Linked DNA regions of Kitasatospora fiedleri. The protein of the gene in region 2 interacts with the protein of the main gene of each other region in a pairwise test. Links are inferred from orthologs where the notes say so. Each region holds a gene or a part of one and is shown on either strand. Other genes may lie near its edges. The genes, in order: QMQ26_RS26145 and QMQ26_RS22785.

Region 1 (8,084 bases), 810 kb from region 2 along the record:
CGCTGCGCGACCACCCCCGGGTGGGCCATCAGCGCCGCCGGTCCCGGCCGCGCAGGAGGTCGCCGAGGTCACCGAGCTCGACGTCCCCCTCGATCAGCCGCCCGACCACGAAGCCCAGGGCTCCGAGCACCGCCACCAGCAGGAACGCGCCGAACCCGCCGAAGTAACCGGCGAAGCCGAGGGCCATGCCTGTGAGCAGGCCCATCAACGCCAGGTTCATCCGCTACTCCTTCGCGATCCTGCTCGGTATCCGGAACGGTCAACACTCACTGCACGCGGGGGCGCTTGCCGGAGGACGACGAGTCGTCCTCGTCCTCCTCGTCGTCGTCGGGGTCGTCGGGCAGGTGGACGTCGTTCACGGCGATGTTCACCTCGACCACCTCCAGGCCGGTCATCCGCTCGACCGCCTCGATGATGTCCCGGCGGACCTCGGCGGCCAGTTTGGGGATCACCACCCCGTACTCGACCACCAGCGCGATGTCGATGGCGGCCTGCTTCTCGCCGACCTCCGCCTTGATCCCGCGGCTCACGCCGGACTTCGAACCGGAACCCGGCACCCGGTCCCGCATCGCGCCGAACGTCCGGGAGAACCCGGTCCCCAGTGCGTGGATGCCGGCGACCTCCCGGGCGGCCATGCCGGCGATCTTCTCCACCACGCCGACGGCGAGGGAGGTGCTGCCGCGCTCACCGCTCGGGCGGTTCTCCGGCGCGTCCTTCTGCAGGTCCGCAGGGGTGGGGGTGTGGGGCTGCGTCATCTCGGGTCTCCTGACGTTTCGACACCAGCTATACCGCACATCACCTCAAGCCTGGCATTTCGCCGCGCGCCACGCACCGCAGGTACCTACAGATGGGGGCACGGGGAGCTGCGCCGCCCCCCGTGCCCCGTTCCGGCCGTCCGCTCCGGGTCAGAGCCCGGCGAGGTCCCGGAGCCGGCGCGCCTGCGCCTCGCGCTCGGCGGCGCGCTGCTGGTCGTAGGTGCGGTCGATGGCGCCGCGCAGCAGTGCCTTGGTCTCGATCACGGCGCTGCGCGGGGCGGCCAGCAGGGCGGCGATCAGGTCGGCGGCGGCGTCCTCGAGGTCGCCGAGGGGGACGGCCAGGTTGGCCAGGCCGATGGCGACCGCCTCGTCCGCGCTGATCCGGCGGCCGGTGGCGCAGATCTCCAACGCGCGGGCGTAGCCGACGAGTTCGGTGAGCGGCTTGGTGCCGGTGAGGTCGGGGACCAGGCCGAGGGAGGTCTCCTTCATGGCGAACTGGACGTCCTCGGCGACCACCCGCAGGTCGCAGGCGAGGGCGAGCTGGAAGCCCGCGCCGATCGCATGGCCCTGGACGGCGGCGACGGTGACCAGGTCGGTGCGGCGCCACCAGGTGAAGGCCTCCTGGTAGAAGGCGATGGTGGCGTCCAGCTCGGTGTCGGAGGAAGCGGCGAGGCCGAGGAAGGAGGGCTCGCCGGGGATGCCCTCGGGGGTGAACATGGCGCGGTCGAGGCCGGCCGAGAAGGAGCTGCCCTCGCCGCGGAGCAGCACGGCCCGGACGTTCCCGGGCAGGGCGCGGCCGACGCCCGCGAGGGCGCGCCACATCGCGGGGTCTGGGCGTTGCGGCGGGCGGGGTCACAGAGGGTGACGGTGGCGAGTTCGCCGTCCAGGTCGAGGCGGACGCCCGCCTTCTCCCACGCGGTGCGGTCGGCGTCGGGGATGTCGGTGCTCATGGCGGTTACCTTCCAGCGGCAGGGCAGGGGCACCCGCCGACCCCGACGGGCTACTGGAGGGTAACAAAGCGGCCGATCCCCGTACAGGAACGGGCGCGAAGGGGTCCGGAAACGGCGGTCGGCGGCTCGGGATGACCCGGCCGCCGATCCGTTGTGGAGCGTCGTGCATGGCGAGCAGCGTGCTGGTGAGCCGTGGGCGGCCGGAGCTGCTCGGGTGTCGCCCGCCCGAGGTGACGGCCCGTCAGGAACCGGCAGCGGCAGCGGCCTTGCCCTTGCCGCGGGTGGCGCCGCCCCGGCCCCGGAGGTTGACACCGGACTCGCTGAGCATGCGGTGGACGAAGCCGTAGGACCGGCCCGTCTCCTCCGCGAGAGCGCGGATGCTCGCCCCGGAGTCGTATTTCTTCTTGAGATCGGCCGCGAGCTTCTCACGCGCGGCACCTGTTACCCGGCTGCCCTTTTTCAGAGTCTCGGCCACCCGTGCCTCCTCGTAGAGGTGATCGGTCAGATTCCCATGATCACCCATTGCCCCGTTCCTGGCCACCCATTCGACAAGGTCCGTCACGGGAAAGCGGGGTCGAGCGGTGGTGCGCGCTCCGCACCAGGGCGCTCACGGAGGGTGTGCGCGCCCCCGCGCCGTTCGCCCCGCCGAGCGAATCCGCTGATCAGCCCGGACCGTCAGCGGGCAAACCGCGCGCTCCGACACGGAAAACGGCGGCGGTCCTCCCGGTGTTCCCGGACGGGACGGGGGATGAGTTCTCCTCGTACCGGCGACGGACCCCGCGTCTACGCGCGAGGTCCGTGCGGGGCCCGGAGCGGGCCGCCGGGGCGCCCGGCGTCCGGGCTGACGGTCAGGCCAGCGAGACCAGGTCGTGGTAGGCCGGGCTCCACAGGTCCTCGACGCCGTCCGGCAGCAGGATGATCCGCTCCGGCTGGAGCGCCTCCACCGCGCCCTCGTCGTGGGTGACCAGGACCACCGCGCCGGTGAAGGTGCGCAGCGCGCCGAGGATCTCCTCGCGGCTGGCCGGGTCGAGGTTGTTGGTCGGCTCGTCCAGCAGCAGCACGTTGGCGCTGGAGACCACCAGCGAGGCCAGCGCGAGCCTGGTCTTCTCGCCGCCGGAGAGCACCCCGGCCGGCTTGTCCACGTCGTCGCCGGAGAACAGGAAGGAGCCGAGGATCTTGCGGATCTGCACCAGGTCGGTGTCCGGCGCGGCGGAGCGCATGTTCTCCAGCACGCTGCGCTCGGGGTCGAGCGTCTCGTGCTCCTGCGCGTAGTAGCCGATCTTCAGGCCGTGGCCCGGGATCACCTCGCCGGTGTCCGGCTGCTCCACGCCGGCCAGCATCCGCAGCAGGGTGGTCTTGCCCGCGCCGTTGAGGCCGAGGATGACGACCCGGGAGCCACGGTCGATCGCCAGGCCCACGTCGGTGAAGATCTCCAGCGAGCCGTAGGACTTCGACAGGCCCTCGGCCGTCAGCGGGGTCTTGCCGCACGGGGCCGGGTCGGGGAAGCGCAGCTTGGCGACCTTGTCGGAGACCCGGACCTGCTCCAGGCCGGAGAGCAGCTTCTCGGCGCGGCGGGCCATGTTCTGCGCGGCGACCGTCTTGGTGGCCTTGGCGCGCATCTTGTCGGCCTGCGAGTTGAGCGTCGCGGCCTTCTTCTCCGCGTTGGCCCGCTCGCGCTTGCGGCGCTTCTCGTCGTCCTCGCGCTGCTGCTGGTACTGCTTCCAGCCCATGTTGTAGATGTCGATCGCGGAGCGGTTGGCGTCCAGGTAGAAGACCTTGTTGACGACCGTCTCGACCAGGTCGACGTCGTGCGAGATGACGATGAAGCCGCCCTTGTAGGTCTTCAGGAAGTCCCGCAGCCAGGCGATGGAGTCCGCGTCGAGGTGGTTGGTGGGCTCGTCGAGCAGCAGGATGTCGGCGTCCGAGAAGAGGATTCGGGCCAGCTCGACCCGGCGGCGCTGGCCGCCGGAGAGGGTGTGCAGCTCCTGGCCCAGGATGCGGTCCGGCAGGCCGAGCGCGGCGGCGATGGTGGCGGCCTCGGCCTCGGCGGCGTAGCCGCCCTTGGTGAGGAACTCGGTCTCCAGCCGGGCGTACTTCTTCATCGCGTTGTCGCGGGTGGCGCCCTTGCCGTTGGCCATCCGCTCCTCGTTCTCGCGCATCTTCCTGAGCACGGTGTCGAGTCCGCGGGCGGACAGGATGCGGTCCCGGGCGAGGACGTCGAGGTCTCCGGTGCGCGGGTCCTGCGGGAGGTAGCCGACCTCGCCGGAGGAGGTGACCGTGCCGCCGGCCGGGAGGCCCTCGCCGGCCAGCACCTTCGTCAGGGTGGTCTTGCCCGCGCCGTTGCGGCCGACCAGGCCGATCCGGTCGCCCGGGGCGATCCGGAAGCTGGCGGACTCGATCAGGATGCGGGCACCGGCACGAAGCTCCAGGGCGTTCGCGGAAATCATGGCTGGGGTCTCTCCTCGACGTGGCTATGGCACTCAGCCATTGGGCCCAAGTCTACGGGAGGGCGGGAAGGCCTTTTCCGGGCCCGGCCGGCGGGCGGTGCCGGCCGGGCCCCGGGAGGTCACTTCGCGCAGGACGGGCGGGCCGCGGCGAACGGGGCCCCGGCGGTGCCGCAGGCGGCCTCGCGCAGGCCCAGGGTGGTGTCGTAGACCCAGCTGCCGATCACCGGGCCGTCCTCGACCGAGACCCGGTGGCCGTCCAGCCGGCGCAGCACCACGTCGGGGCCGGTGCTGAGGAAGTTGCCGCGGTCGGTGAGCGAGAACACCATGACGCCGCCGGGCTGCTGGCGGGCCGCGGCGGCGGTGGCGGCCGGGCACAGCCGGGGCACCAGCACCGCGTCGTCGGTCTGCGCGGTGCGCACCGGGTCGAAGGTGCAGCCCGCCGGGGGGCGAGAGTTGAAGCGCAGGTCGCCGTCGCGCTCGCGGAAGCCCATCAGCAGGCCGGGGGTGACCACCGTCACGAACGCGTCGTTGACCTTGTCGTCGGACGGGTGCAGGGCGTCGGCGGCGCGCTGGACCATGAGCTGCGCGCGCTCATCCTCGGTGCGGGTGTCCGCGCCCGGCTCGCCGTCGGCGCGCAGCCAGTCGGCCAGGCCGGGGAAGCCGCGGTGCCAGCGCACCGAGTGGTCGGTGGTGTCGACCGCGGTGACCATGCCGTCGTCCCAGACCACCACGGCGTCCTGGCCGACCCGGACCAGGTGCAGCGCGGTGGCGCCCTCGCGGCGGTAGGACCACAGCCGCTCGCCGGTGGTCGGCGAGTAGGCCTCCACGCCGGGGCCGACCTGGAGGTCGGCCTGCGCCGCGCCGGTCGACTGCGCGCTCACCGGGCTGGCGTCCGCCGCGCCGGGGACCACCCGGTCGCCGAACGGCTCGGGCCGGTTGGCGTGGGCCGCCGCACCGGCCGCGAGGACCAGCAGAGCGGCGGCGGCGGGCAGGACCGATCTCGGCGACAGGCTTCGCAGCGGGTTGAAGGACACCCGCGGAGTTTATCCGGCGGGTGCTGACGGGGGCCCGCGGTTTACCGGCCGCCCGCTCGGGCGTGTCACTGGTCCATACCTTTATCCGGGTCCGACACGACCCCGCCCGACCTGCGGGGCAGAGGAAGGGGCGCATGCCCGCGGCCGGTTAGGGTACGCGTGCGGCGGCCCCACGGACTGTTACAGAGGTGAGACGGAATGCAGTTTGACGACGATGCTCAGCTCGACAGCTCACAGGTGCAGGACCGGCGCGGCATCCCCGGCGGCGGACTGGCGGTCGGCGGCGGGGTGGTCGGCCTGCTCGGACTCGTCGTGGCGCTGCTGTTCGGGGTGGACCCGGGCATGTTCGGCGGCTCCTCCCAGCCGGCCGCGCCGCCGGTCGGCCAGGCCACCAGCTCCGCCCAGCTGGCCTCGGCCTGCAAGACCGGCGCGGACGCCAACAAGCGGCAGGACTGCCGGATCCTGGCCGTGGTCAACAGCGTCCAGACCTACTGGCAGTCCGAGTTCACGACCGAGGGCCGGGACTACCGCCAGGCGTCCACCGTGCTGTTCACCGACCGGGTCGACACCGCCTGCGGCGCGGCGACCTCCGCGGTCGGGCCGTTCTACTGCCCCGGCGACGGCAAGGCCTACTTCGACCTGGGCTTCTTCGACGACATGACCCGGCAGCTGGGCGCCCAGGGCGGGCCGTTCGCCGAGGCGTACGTGGTGGCGCACGAGTACGGGCACCACGTGCAGGACCTGCTGGGCACCACGGCCAAGGTCGGCAACGACCGGCAGGGCGCGGACAGCGGCTCGGTCAAGCTGGAGCTCCAGGCCGACTGCTACGCGGGGGTGTGGACGCACCACGCCACCACCACCCCGCAGCCCTCCACCGGGCGGCCGCTGATCACCCAGCTGACCGACCAGGACATCGCGCTGGCCCTGGACGCCGCCGGTTCGGTGGGCGACGACCGGATCCAGCAGCGCTCCACCGGGCGCACCAATCCGGAGACCTGGACGCACGGCTCCTCGGCGCAGCGCCAGCAGTGGTTCACGACCGGCTACCGCAGCGGCGACCCGGCCAGTTGCAACACCTTCGGCTGACCGGCCCCCCGCTTGACCCGTTGGGGTGACTTGGGGCATTTATGACGGTCCGTCAGGCTAGGCTCCTGAGGCCGGAATCGTCCCTGGACCCACGGAGATCCCATGCGTCTCGGCCGCCTGACCCTGGCCGCCGCCGCGCTGCTGCTGGTGACCACCGCGAGCGTGCCCTCGGGCACGCCGCTGAGCCAGACCGAGCGCCACGCGGCGCTCTCCTCTGACGCCATCCAGCCGCGCGGCGCGGCGCCCCGTCCGGCGGTGCAGCGGGCGGTGCACGAGGTGCCGTTCGGCGCCTTCGTCGGCTCCTGGGACAGCTACATCCCGAACATCGCCCGGATGGCCTCCTGGCTGAACAACGCCAACCTGCAGGTCGGCCACACCTACCTGGCGGGCAACGGCTGGCAGGACATCGAGGGCGAGCCGCTGGTGCTCGGCCTCTGGTCGCAGTGGCGGCAGTCCGACCCGGGGCGGCGGCTGGTGCTCGGCGTGCCGATGCTCGTCCCCAACGAGGGCAACGTGCCGGACGCCGAGGTGGCCCGGCTGCTGGCCCGCGGCAACCAGGGCGAGTTCGACCAGCACTTCCTGCGGCTGGCCCGGAAGCTGGTGGCCTTCGGCGGCGGCGACACCGTCATCACCCTGGGCTGGGAGATGAACGGCGTCACCTACACCTCGCGCTGCAAGCCCGACCCGACGGCCTGGAAGGCGTACTGGCGGCGGATCGTCGGCGTGATGCGCTCGGTGCCCGGCCAGCACTTCTCCTTCGACTTCACCCCCACCCGCGGGCTGGACGCCATCCCCTGGACGCGCTGCTACCCGGGCGACGACGTGGTCGACATCATCGGCATGGACAGCTACGACCAGCCCGCGGGCGGCACCTTCGACGAGTACGTCTCCGAGCCGTACGGGCTGCAGGACCAGGTGGAGTTCGCCGCCAAGCGCGGCAAGCCGGTGTCCTACCCGGAGTGGGGGCTGTTCCGCAACGGCGACAACCCGGAGTTCGTCCGGCGGATGGTGGAGTGGATGCGCACCCACGACACCGCCTACCAGACCGTCACCGACTACTGCCCGCACGGCTTCTGGCAGTGCAAGGACAACCCGAAGTCGGCGGCGGTGTACCGGCAGCTGATGTCGGGCTCCTCCGGGGCGCTCGGGCCGGTGAAGAACTCACCGCAGGCGCCGTCGCGCTAGCGCCTCCTTCAGCTTCGGCATCCGGGTGCGCAGCAGGTGCACGGCGGCGATCCGGGCCCGGACCCGCAGGGCGCGGGCGGCGGCGGCGGGGGCGAGCCGGCCGGGGCCGAGCACCAGGCGCTGGTTGGACAGCTGGTCCGGGCGCCAGCGCTGCTTGTACGGCTCCTGGCCGCGCAGCAGGCTGAGCTGCGGGATGCCGGCCGCGCGGACCTCGTCCAGGGCGGCGCCGAACAGCAGGCCGGCGATGTCCAGCTTCTCCCGGAGCCCGGGGTGCGCGCCGTACATGTAGAGGCCGCCGAACGGGGCGCCGAGGATCACCAGGTTCACCGCCACCACCTCGCCGTCCAGCTCGAACCGGTGTATCGCGGCCCGGCCGGTCGCCACCAGGCCGGCGGTCGACTCGGTCAGGTGCTCGGCGAAGCGCGCGGTGCGGTGCTCCGGGGTGACCCCGCGGTCCTGCCACTGGAGCATGTGCAGGCGCAGCAACTCGCTGACCGTGTACGGGACTTCCTCGGGGGTCGCGGAGTGCACCAGCACCCCCGAGCTGGCGATCTTGCGGAGCTTGACCCGGCTGCGCTGGGCGGTCTTGCCGGGCAGCCGCTTGAGCAGCTCGTCCATCGGCACGGC
Region 2 (9,415 bases):
TCGAGCAGCTTCAACAGGTAGAGGCGCAGCCGCCCGTGGCCGAACACCGGTGTCATCAGGACTCCTTGGTCAGGTCGAGCGGGGCCGCCGACAGTTCCTTGGCCGGGTGCTCCTCCTCGGCCTCGGGGCGGCGCTGGACGGTGACCGCGCCGGTGACGGTGGTCACCGCGAGGCGGCCGCGGCCGGTGCCGAGCTGGCCGGAGAGCTTCTTGGAGCCCCAGCCGCCGCCGACGCTCAGCTCGGCGAAGGCGCTGGAGAGCGTCCCGCTGGTGGTGCCGGCCTCGACCTTGGCGTCGGCGAGGGCGGGCAGCCGGACGCCGACCGCGCCGGAGACGGTGTTCACGCCGATGTCGGTGGGGGTGGCGGCGTCCAGGTCCAGGGTGACGGCGCCGGAGACCGAGTGGGCGCGGATCTTCGTCGCGGAGCCGGCCACCAGGGTGACCGCGCCGGAGACCGTGTTGACCTTCAGCTGGCCGGACAGGCCCTCGGCGTCCACGTCCCCCGAGACGGTGTTGGCGCTGACCAGGCCGGTCAGCCCGGCCAGCGTGGTGGCGCCGCTGGCGCCGTGCACGCCGACCTCGCCCGCGATGCCGGAGATGGTGGCGTCGGCGGAGACGGTGCCGACCCGGACCACGGCGGCGGCCGGGACCGCGACCGTCAGGTCGGCGCTGCGCTTGCGGCGCAGCCCGGAGAAGAAGGACTTGACCGTCTGCACCGACTTCACGGCCTCGCCGAACTCGCCCCAGCTGAGGTCCTTGTAGGTGACGGTGAGCACGCCGTCCTCCAGGACGACCTGGAGCGGCTCACCCTCCAGCCGGGCCACCTCCAGCCGGGCGGGCCCCTCGGTGGGGACCACGTTCACGGTGCCGTCGACGACCCGCACGTGCAGGGTGTGCACGCTCTCGTCGAAGGCGATCTGCTGAGTGCTGTCTACCGTCCACTGCGTCATGTCCGACTCCCCGTCCTCCCATACGCGATGTATCGCGTCGTCCTGTTATTCACGATATATCGCGTGGCGCGGAAGTCAAGGCGCTCCGGCCCCCACCCCGACCCGGAGCGCACCCCGAGCCGACCCCGAGCCGGACTCCGGGGCGGCCCCGTCCCGGGCTCCGGGAACGCGAACGGCCCGGGGGGCGAACTCGCCTCCCGGGCCGTGCTGCTGACGTCCCGTCAGCCGTTCACTCCTCGTCGTCCTCGTCGTCCAGCCGGGCCAGCCAGGTGGCCAGCCGCTCCACCGGCACCTCGAAGTCCGGGTTCAGGTCCACGAACTCCCGCAGGCGCTCGGCCAGCCACTCGAAGGTGACCTCCTCCTCGCCTCGCCGGCTCTCCAACTCCTCGATGCCGCGGTCGGTGAAGTACACGGTGGTTCGCTCCGGGGGTGGGTGGTTCCAGGTCCGTCGGAACCCAGGATAGTGGCGCGCCGATCAGCCGTTGTACCGGTAGTAGCTGAGCGCGAGGGAGACCGCGCCGTCGTTGGTGACGTTGGTGATCTTCATGATCGCCACGCTCCAGCTCTGCCGGTTGCGCACGCAGATCATCCGGCCCGGCGGCAGGTCCCCGTACGGGAACGCGGCGCTGGGGTTCTTGTCGATGGCGTCCGAGCACTCCTGCGGGGTGAGCGAGTCCGCCTTGCTGAGGTAGCGGTCGAAGTCGTCCGGCACGGACAGCTTGTCGTAGCCCGGCCGCACCAGGTCGTCGTTGACCGAGGTCGGCACCACCTTGCCGTTGACCAGGTCGAAGCCGTAGTCGCTGCTGGGCGCGGACAGCTCGCGGTCGGTGTAGACCGCGGTGAACCCGGCGGGCGCCCCGCTCGGGCGGGCCGACCCGGAGGGCGAGGACTTCGGGCTGCCGGAGGCGGACGGCGACGCCGACACCTGGTCCCGGCTCACGCTGTCGCCCCCGGCACCGCCGCCGGTGGGGCTCGGACCGACCGTGACGGTCTCGGTGGCGACCGGGGTGCCCCCGGTGTCGCCGCCCAGCTGCTTCATCAGCACCAGCCCGCCCGCCGTCCCGGCCAGCAGGGTCACCAGCGCGACGATCAGCAGGGTCTTCCAGGACACCCCGCGGTGACGCTCCGCCGGTCCGGCCGGGGCCGGACCGGCGGCGAGCGGGACGGCCGGGCCGGGCGGCGGGGTGTGCTGCTCGGCCGGCCGCACCGTCGGGTCGGCCGGGGCCACCGGGCCGGTGACCGCCTCGGAGACCGGGGTGGGCGGCCCGAACACGCCCGCCGGCGGCGCCACCGGGGCGTGCTGCTGCCGCACCGGCGGCGCGAGCGGCTGCGGGGGAGTGGCCGGCAGGGTCGGCGGCGCGGCCGGCAGCGGGGTCGGCGGGGTCCGCGGCAGGTCGGAGCGCCGGGTGATCTCGGTGTTCACCTGCCCCGGCAGCCAGTCCTCGCCGAACCGCAGCTGCCCGCCCACCACCGGGTGCTCGCGGGCCGCCAGGATGATCTCGGCGGGCGTCGGCCGGTCCGCCGGGTCCTTCGCCAGGCAGCGCCCGATCAGCTCGCGCAGCGGTGCGGGCACGCCGTTCAGCTCCGGCTGCTCGTGCACCACCCGGTACAGCACCGCGGTGTCCGGGCCGTCGCCGAACGGCGGCGCGCCGCCCGCCACGTACGCGGCCAGCGCGCCCAGCGCGAACACGTCGGTGGCCGCGGTGACCGGCCGGCCCTGGGCCTGCTCCGGCGACATGAACGCCGGCGAGCCGATCCGGTAGCCGGTGCCGGTCAGCGCCGTCGCGTCGGCGGCCCGGGCGATGCCGAAGTCGATCACCCGCGGCCCGTCCGCGGCCACCAGCACGTTGGCCGGCTTGAGGTCCCGGTGCACCACCCGCACGCTGTGGATCGCCTGCAGCGCCTCCGCGATGCCGCCCACCAGCAGCAGCACCGTCCGCACCGGCAGCGCCCCGTGCTCGCGCACCACCTGCTGGAGCGACGGACCCGGCACGTACGAGGTGACCAGCCAGGGCGCGCCCGACTCCAGGCCGCCGGAGTCGATCACCTGCGCCGTGTACAGCCCGTGGATGCGCTGGGCGCTGCTCACCTCCTGCGCGAAGCGGCGGCGGAACTCCCCGTCCTCGGCGAACTCCGGCCGCACCACCTTGAGCGCCACCGGGCGGCCGCCCGGCGTGTACGACAGGTAGACCCGGCCCATGCCGCCGGCGCCGAGCCGGGCGAACAGCCGGTAGCCGCCGACCTCGCGGGGGTCGTCCGGCAGCAGCGGCTGGAAGACCGGTGGGAGCGGAGCGGCGTGCTGCGGAGTGTCGGCTGCCATGAGGCGGGTCCCCCTCGGATGAGCGTGTCGAAAGACGGCCGTCCGGCGCGCGGCGCCCGGAACGGCGAACCACAACCTATCGACCCGTCAGAACCCGTGCAGCCCACCGGCTCCCGCAGCGCGTCACGGTCCGGAAACGGAACCGGAAGCGGAAGCGGAAGCAGAACCGGAAGCGGAAGCGGAAACGCCCCCGCCCCCGGAGAACCGGGGACGGGGGCGATCCGTTCCGTGCCGTACGGCGTCGTGCCGTGCCGCGCCTCAGCGCGTCAGAGCGAGAACACCTCTTCGATCAGCGCCTGCTGCTCGGCGGCGTGCCGCTTGGCGGAGCCGACCGCGGGGGCCGAGGAGGCCGTGCGGGCGACCCGGCGCAGCCGGGCGTTGCCACCGGAGCGGCCGACCACGACCTGCAGGTGGTCGACCAGGTTCATCGCGATGAACGGCCAGGCACCCTGGTTGGCCGGCTCCTCCTGCGCCCAGACGAACTGGACGTCCTCGCCGTAGCGGCTCAGCTCCTCCTGGAGCTCGGCCACCGGCAGCGGGTACAGGCGCTCGACCCGGACGATCGCGGTGTCGGTGGTGCCGCGCGCGGTCCGGGCCGCCTCCAGGTCGTAGTAGAACTTGCCGGAGGTGATGACCACCTTGCGGACCTGCGCCGGGTCGACCGTGCTGTCCCCGATCACCGGGCGGAACGAGCCGCTCAGGAACTCGGAGGTGGCGGACGCCGCGGCCTTCAGGCGCAGCATCGACTTCGGGGTGAAGACGATGAGCGGCTTGTGGTGCGGGTTGTGCGCCTGCCAGCGCAGCAGGTGGAAGTAGTTCGACGGCAGGGTCGGCATGGCGACCGTCATGTTGTCCTGCGCGCACAGCTGGAGGAAGCGCTCCGGGCGGGCGGACGAGTGGTCCGGGCCCTGGCCCTCCATGCCGTGCGGCAGCAGCAGGGTGACGCCGGAGTGCTGGCCCCACTTCTGCTCGGCCGACGCGATGTACTCGTCGACCATGGTCTGCGCGCCGTTGACGAAGTCGCCGAACTGCGCCTCCCACATGACCAGCGCGTTCGGGCGGGTCAGCGAGTAGCCGTACTCGAAGCCCATCGCCGCGTACTCGCTGAGCAGCGAGTCGTAGACGGTGAACCGGGCCTGGTCCTCGGTCAGGTACATCAGCGGGGTGTAGTCCTCGCCGGTGTTCCGGTCGATCAGCACCGCGTGGCGCTGGCCGAAGGTGCCGCGGCGGGAGTCCTGGCCGGCCAGCCGGACCGGGTGGCCCTCCATCAGCAGCGAGCCGATGGCGAGCGCCTCGCCGGTGGCCCAGTCGATGGTGTTGTCCTCGACCGAGGCGGCGCGGCGCTGCAGCTGCGGCAGCAGGCGCGGGTGCACGGTCAGCCAGTCCGGCAGGTTGACCTGCGAGGCGGCGATCCGCTTGACCATCTCGGCGGAGATGCCGGTCTGGATGGAGACCGGGAAGTCCGCGACCGGGCGGCCGGCCTCGGCCTGGGCCGGGGCGGCGACGGCCTCGCGGACCTCGGCGAACACCTTCTCCAGCTGGCCCTGGAAGTCCTGGAGCGCCTGCTCGGCCTCTTCCATGGTGATGTCGCCGCGACCGATCAGCGCCTCGGTGTAGAGCTTGCGCACCGAGCGCTTCTTGTCGATCAGGTCGTACATCAGCGGCTGGGTGAACGACGGGTTGTCGGCCTCGTTGTGACCGCGGCGGCGGTAGCAGATGAGGTCGATCACGACGTCCTTGTGGAACTGCTGGCGGAACTCGAAGGCCAGCCGCGCGACGCGGACCACGGCCTCCGGGTCGTCGCCGTTCACGTGGAAGATCGGCGCCTCGATCATCCGGGCCACGTCGGTGCAGTACATCGAGGAGCGCGAGGAGGCCGGGGCGGCGGTGAAGCCGACCTGGTTGTTGACCACGATGTGCACGGTGCCGCCGGTGCGGTAGCCGCGCAGCTGCGACATGTTCAGGGTCTCCGCGACCACGCCCTGGCCCGCGAAGGCCGCGTCGCCGTGGATCTGGATCGGCAGCACCGGGAAGGTGGTGCCGCCGAAGTCCAGGATGTCCTGCTTGGCGCGGGCGATGCCCTCGACGACCGGGTCGACGGTCTCCAGGTGCGAGGGGTTGGCGGCCAGCGACACCTTGATGGTCTCGCCGTCCAGGCCGGTGAAGGTGCCCTCGGAGCCCAGGTGGTACTTCACGTCGCCGGAGCCGTGCATCGACTTCGGGTCGAGGTTGCCCTCGAACTCGCCGAAGATCTTGCCGAACGGCTTGCCGACGATGTTCGCCAGCACGTTCAGCCGGCCGCGGTGGGCCATGCCGATGACGGCCTCGTCGAGGCGGTGCTCGGCGGCGGCGTCGATGGTGGCGTCCAGCAGCGGGATGAGCGACTCGCCGCCCTCCAGCGAGAAGCGCTTCTGCCCGACGTACTTGGTCTGCAGGAAGGTCTCGAACGCCTCGGCCGAGTTCAGCCGGCGCAGGATGCGCAGCTGCTCCTCGCGCTCCGGCTTGGTGTACGGCTTCTCCAGGCGCTCCTGCAGCCAGGTGCGCTGCGCCGGGTCCTGGATGTGCATGTACTCGATGCCGACGGTGCGGCAGTAGGTGTTGCGCAGCAGGCCGAGGATGTCGCGGAGCTTCATCATCTTCTGGCCGCCGAAGCCGCCGACCGCGAACTCGCGCTCCAGGTCCCACAGGGTGAGGCCGTGCGAGACGACGTCCAGGTCGGGGTGCTTGCGCTGCATGTACTCCAGCGGGTCGGTGTCGGCCATCAGGTGGCCGCGGACCCGGTAGGAGTGGATCAGCTCGATGACCCGGGCGGTCTTGTTGACCTCGTCGTCGTGGGTGGTGGCCACGTCGGTGGCCCAGCGCACCGGCTCGTACGGGATGCGCAGGGACTCGAACACCTCGTCGTAGAAGTTGTTCGCGCCCAGCAGCAGCTGGTGGATCGAGCGCAGGAACTCGCCCGAGGCCGCGCCCTGGATGACCCGGTGGTCGTAGGTCGAGGTCAGGGTCATGGTCTTGGAGATGCCCAGGCGGGCCAGCGTCTCCTGGGAGGAGCCCTGGAACTCGGCCGGGTACTCCATGGCGCCGACGCCGACGATGGTGCCCTGGTTCTGCATCAGGCGCGGCACCGAGTGCACGGTGCCGATGCCGCCGGGGTTGGTCAGCGAGATCGTGACGCCGGTGAAGTCGTCCATGGTCAGCTTGTTGGCGCGGGCCCGGCGGACGATGTCCTCGTAGGCCTGCCAGAAGCCGAAGAAGTCGAGCGTCTCGGCCTTCTTGATGGCCGCGACGACCAGCTGGCGGTCGCCGTTCGGCTTGACCAGGTCGATGGCGAGGCCCAGGTTCACGTGCTCGGGCTTCACCAGGTAGGACTTGCCGTCCTCCACCTTGTAGCTGTGGTTCATGCCGGGGTTGGCCTTCACGGCCTGGACCAGCGCGTAGCCGATCAGGTGGGTGAAGGACACCTTGCCGCCGCGGGCCCGCTGCAGGTGGTTGTTGATGACGATGCGGTTGTCGATCAGCAGCTTCGCCGGCACGGCGCGCACCGAGGTGGCGGTCGGAACCTCCAGCGAGGCGTCCATGTTGGACGCCACGGCCTTGGCCGGGCCGCGCAGCTGGACCAGCTCGGGACCCTCCGCGGCGGCCTTCGCGGGCGCGGCGGCGGCCGGGGCGGCCGCCTTCGGCGCGGGCGGCGCGGCGGGGGCGGCCGGGAGCGGCGCGGGAGCGGCCACCGGCTGCGCGGGCGCCGGCGCGACGGGCGCGGGGGCGGCGGGCGCGGCCGGAGCTGCGGCAACGGGAGCGGCAACGGGGGTCGGCTGGGCGCCGACCGGAGTTGCGGCCTGGGTCACTGGAGTCACCTCGGTACCGGGCTTGTAGTCGGCGAAAAAGTCCCACCAGGCACGGTCGACCGAGGCCGGGTCCTGGAGGTACTGCTGGTAGATCTCGTCGACGAGCCACTCATTGGGGCCGAAGCCAGTGGAGCTTGCCGAGCTGGGGGTTTCTTGGTGTGGCGACACGGGGCAACCGCCCTCTTCCGCTTCCTTTTGGGATGGTGGACAGCGGGGATTAAGGCTACGCCTCCGACCAGTGATCGCGCAGTCCCCGGTGGTCAGGCGTCGCCCAGATCACATCGCCGGGCTGGTTTTTGGCTGAATCCGAGCGTTAGAGATGCCGGAAATCAGGGAACTCGGCCCCTGATCGGTCGTGGTCATACCGGCGGAAAATCGGACGAACCAGTGGTCTGGACCATTTTACGGCTCGGGCCGGGGACCGGCACCGAGCAGCCCGGCCCCGGTTTGTACCGATTGCGCCACAGTCTCAGGCCGGGACCGGCGCCTCACCCGGGAGGGTGACCTCGATCCGGCAGCCCGCGGCCGCCTCCGCCACCCGAATCCGGCCGCCGTGCAGGTCCACCGCCCAGCGCGCGATCGCCAGTCCCAGGCCCGTCCCGCCGTCGCTGCCCGGCCCCAGCGCGGTCGGCGAACCGCTGCGGCCGAACCGCTCGAAGACCCGCTCGCGGTCCGCCGCCGGGATGCCCGGGCCCTGGTCCTCGACCTCCAGCAGCAGCCCGCCGCCCTCCGCCGCCCGGGCCCGCACCGTCACGGTGCCGCCGGCCGGCGAGTGCTTGCAGGCGTTGTCCACCAGGTTGGCCACCACCTGGTGCAGCCGCTCCGCGTCCGCCACCGCCGCCAGGTCGGCCGGCTGCACGTCCAGCGCCAGCCGGACGTCCTCGCGCCGGGCGTACGCGCCGCCCGCCGTCGCGCCGTCCACCGTCACCCCGCGCAGCACCCCGTCCAGGAACGGGCCGACCCGGAACGGGCGGGAGTCCAGCGGGACCACGCCGTCGTCCAGCTTCGACAGGTCCAGCAGGTGGGTGACCAGCCGGCCCAGCCGCTCGGTCTGCTCCAGCGCGGTGCCCAGGTTCTTCGGGTCCGGCTTCACCACGCCGTCCACCACGTTCTCCAGCAGGCCGCGCAGCGCCGCGATCGGCGTGCGCAGCTCGTGCGAGACGTTGGCGATCAGCTCGCGGCGGTGCCGGTCGGCGGCCTCCAGGTCGCCCGCCATCCGGTTGAAGGTGTCGGCCAGCTCGCCGATCTCGTCCCGCGAGGACACCTCGACCCGGGCGCTGTAGTCGCCCTCCGCCATCGACCGCGCCGCCGCCGTCATGTCGCGCAGCGGCGCCGTCAGGCCGTTCGCCAGGAACTGCATGAACAGCAGCGAGGCGATCAGCGAGAAGATCATGATCAGCCGGATCTGGGTCTCCGAGCGGATCGCCACCACCACCATCCCGGTGGCCAGCACCACCGAGACGACCACCAGCATGGCCAGCTTGCCCTTGATCGACCGGACCGGGTCGAACGGGCGGATGTCGGCCCACACCCGGTGCGCGGCGCGCGCCGCGAGCGAGGGCCGGGGCCGGGGGGAAGCCGGTTCGGCTTCCCCGTTGCGTTGCTGCGGAAAGGTCATGGTGTCCCTGCGACTCGTGCTCGGGGCGGGGCGGGGGCAGCCGCGCGGGCCCGCGGGCCCGGGACCGGCGGGGCCCGGTCAGGACAGCGGGGCCTCCAGCGCGTACCCCACGCCGTGCACCGTGCGGATCCAGCTCGCGCCGATCTTCCGGCGCAGCGCCTTCACGTGGCTGTCCACCGTGCGGGTGCCGGACGCGTCGGTCCAGTCCCACACCTCGGCCAGCAGCTGCTCGCGGGTCAGCACCGCGCGCGGCTGCGCCGCCAGGCAGGCCAGCAGGTCGAACTCGGTCGGCGTCAGGTGCACGTCGCCCGAGCCCAGCCGGACCCGGCGCTGCACGTGGTCGATCTCCAGCTCGCCGAACCGCAGCGACCCCAGCGCGGGGGTGCGGGCCGCCTGCTGGGCGCGCTCCACCCGGCGCAGCAGCACGTTCACCCGGGCCGCCAGCTCGCGCATCGAGAACGGCTTGGTCATGTAGTCGTCCGCGCCGACGCCCAGGCCCACCAGCAGGTCCGTCTCGTCGTCCCGCGCGGTCAGCATCAGCACCGGCACCGGGCGCTGCGCCTGAATCCGGCGGCACACCTCCAGGCCGTCGAAGCCCGGCAGCATGATGTCGAGCACCACCAGGTCCGGCTGCCAGGTGTGGAACCCGTCCACCGCGCCCGGCCCGTCGTGGGCCACCGCCA

What was found.
Region 1: the proteins of QMQ26_RS22785 (region 2) and QMQ26_RS26145 interact in binary tests that used the Escherichia coli proteins (3 or more experiments, as listed by UniProt). The link is inferred for Kitasatospora fiedleri from one-to-one orthologs.

Annotation. Positions count from the first base shown.
Region 1 is NZ_OX419519.1:5,743,435-5,751,518, reverse strand. What follows is about bases 1,854-4,837. They hold QMQ26_RS26145 (ABC-F family ATP-binding cassette domain-containing protein), read right to left. Parts: upstream 4,153-4,837; coding sequence 2,554-4,152; downstream 1,854-2,553. Other genes in these bases: QMQ26_RS26140 (PQQ-binding-like beta-propeller repeat protein), read right to left, coding at 4,272-4,837; QMQ26_RS26150 (helix-turn-helix domain-containing protein), read right to left, coding at 1,947-2,180. In the rest of the region: QMQ26_RS26170 (hypothetical protein), read right to left, coding at 1-29; QMQ26_RS26165 (hypothetical protein), read right to left, coding at 29-220; QMQ26_RS26160 (Asp23/Gls24 family envelope stress response protein), read right to left, coding at 267-755; more of QMQ26_RS26140, read right to left, coding at 4,838-5,186; ypfJ (KPN_02809 family neutral zinc metallopeptidase), read left to right, coding at 5,385-6,272; QMQ26_RS26130 (glycoside hydrolase family 26 protein), read left to right, coding at 6,375-7,457; QMQ26_RS26125 (GNAT family N-acetyltransferase), read right to left, coding at 7,434-8,084. UniProt on the Escherichia coli protein: Genetic data indicate it may be involved in ribosome assembly or function.
Region 2 is NZ_OX419519.1:4,929,198-4,938,612, forward strand. Bases 3,336-7,650 are described here. They hold QMQ26_RS22785 (multifunctional oxoglutarate decarboxylase/oxoglutarate dehydrogenase thiamine pyrophosphate-binding subunit/dihydrolipoyllysine-residue succinyltransferase subunit), read right to left. Parts: upstream 7,283-7,650; coding sequence 3,536-7,282; downstream 3,336-3,535. Other genes in these bases: QMQ26_RS22790 (HAMP domain-containing sensor histidine kinase), read right to left, coding at 7,584-7,650. Outside these bases: QMQ26_RS22765 (PadR family transcriptional regulator), read right to left, coding at 1-56; QMQ26_RS22770 (DUF4097 family beta strand repeat-containing protein), read right to left, coding at 56-949; QMQ26_RS22775 (DUF6104 family protein), read right to left, coding at 1,179-1,361; QMQ26_RS22780 (serine/threonine-protein kinase), read right to left, coding at 1,425-3,269; more of QMQ26_RS22790, read right to left, coding at 7,651-8,732; QMQ26_RS22795 (response regulator transcription factor), read right to left, coding at 8,811-9,415. UniProt on the Escherichia coli protein: E1 component of the 2-oxoglutarate dehydrogenase (OGDH) complex which catalyzes the decarboxylation of 2-oxoglutarate, the first step in the conversion of 2-oxoglutarate to succinyl-CoA and CO(2).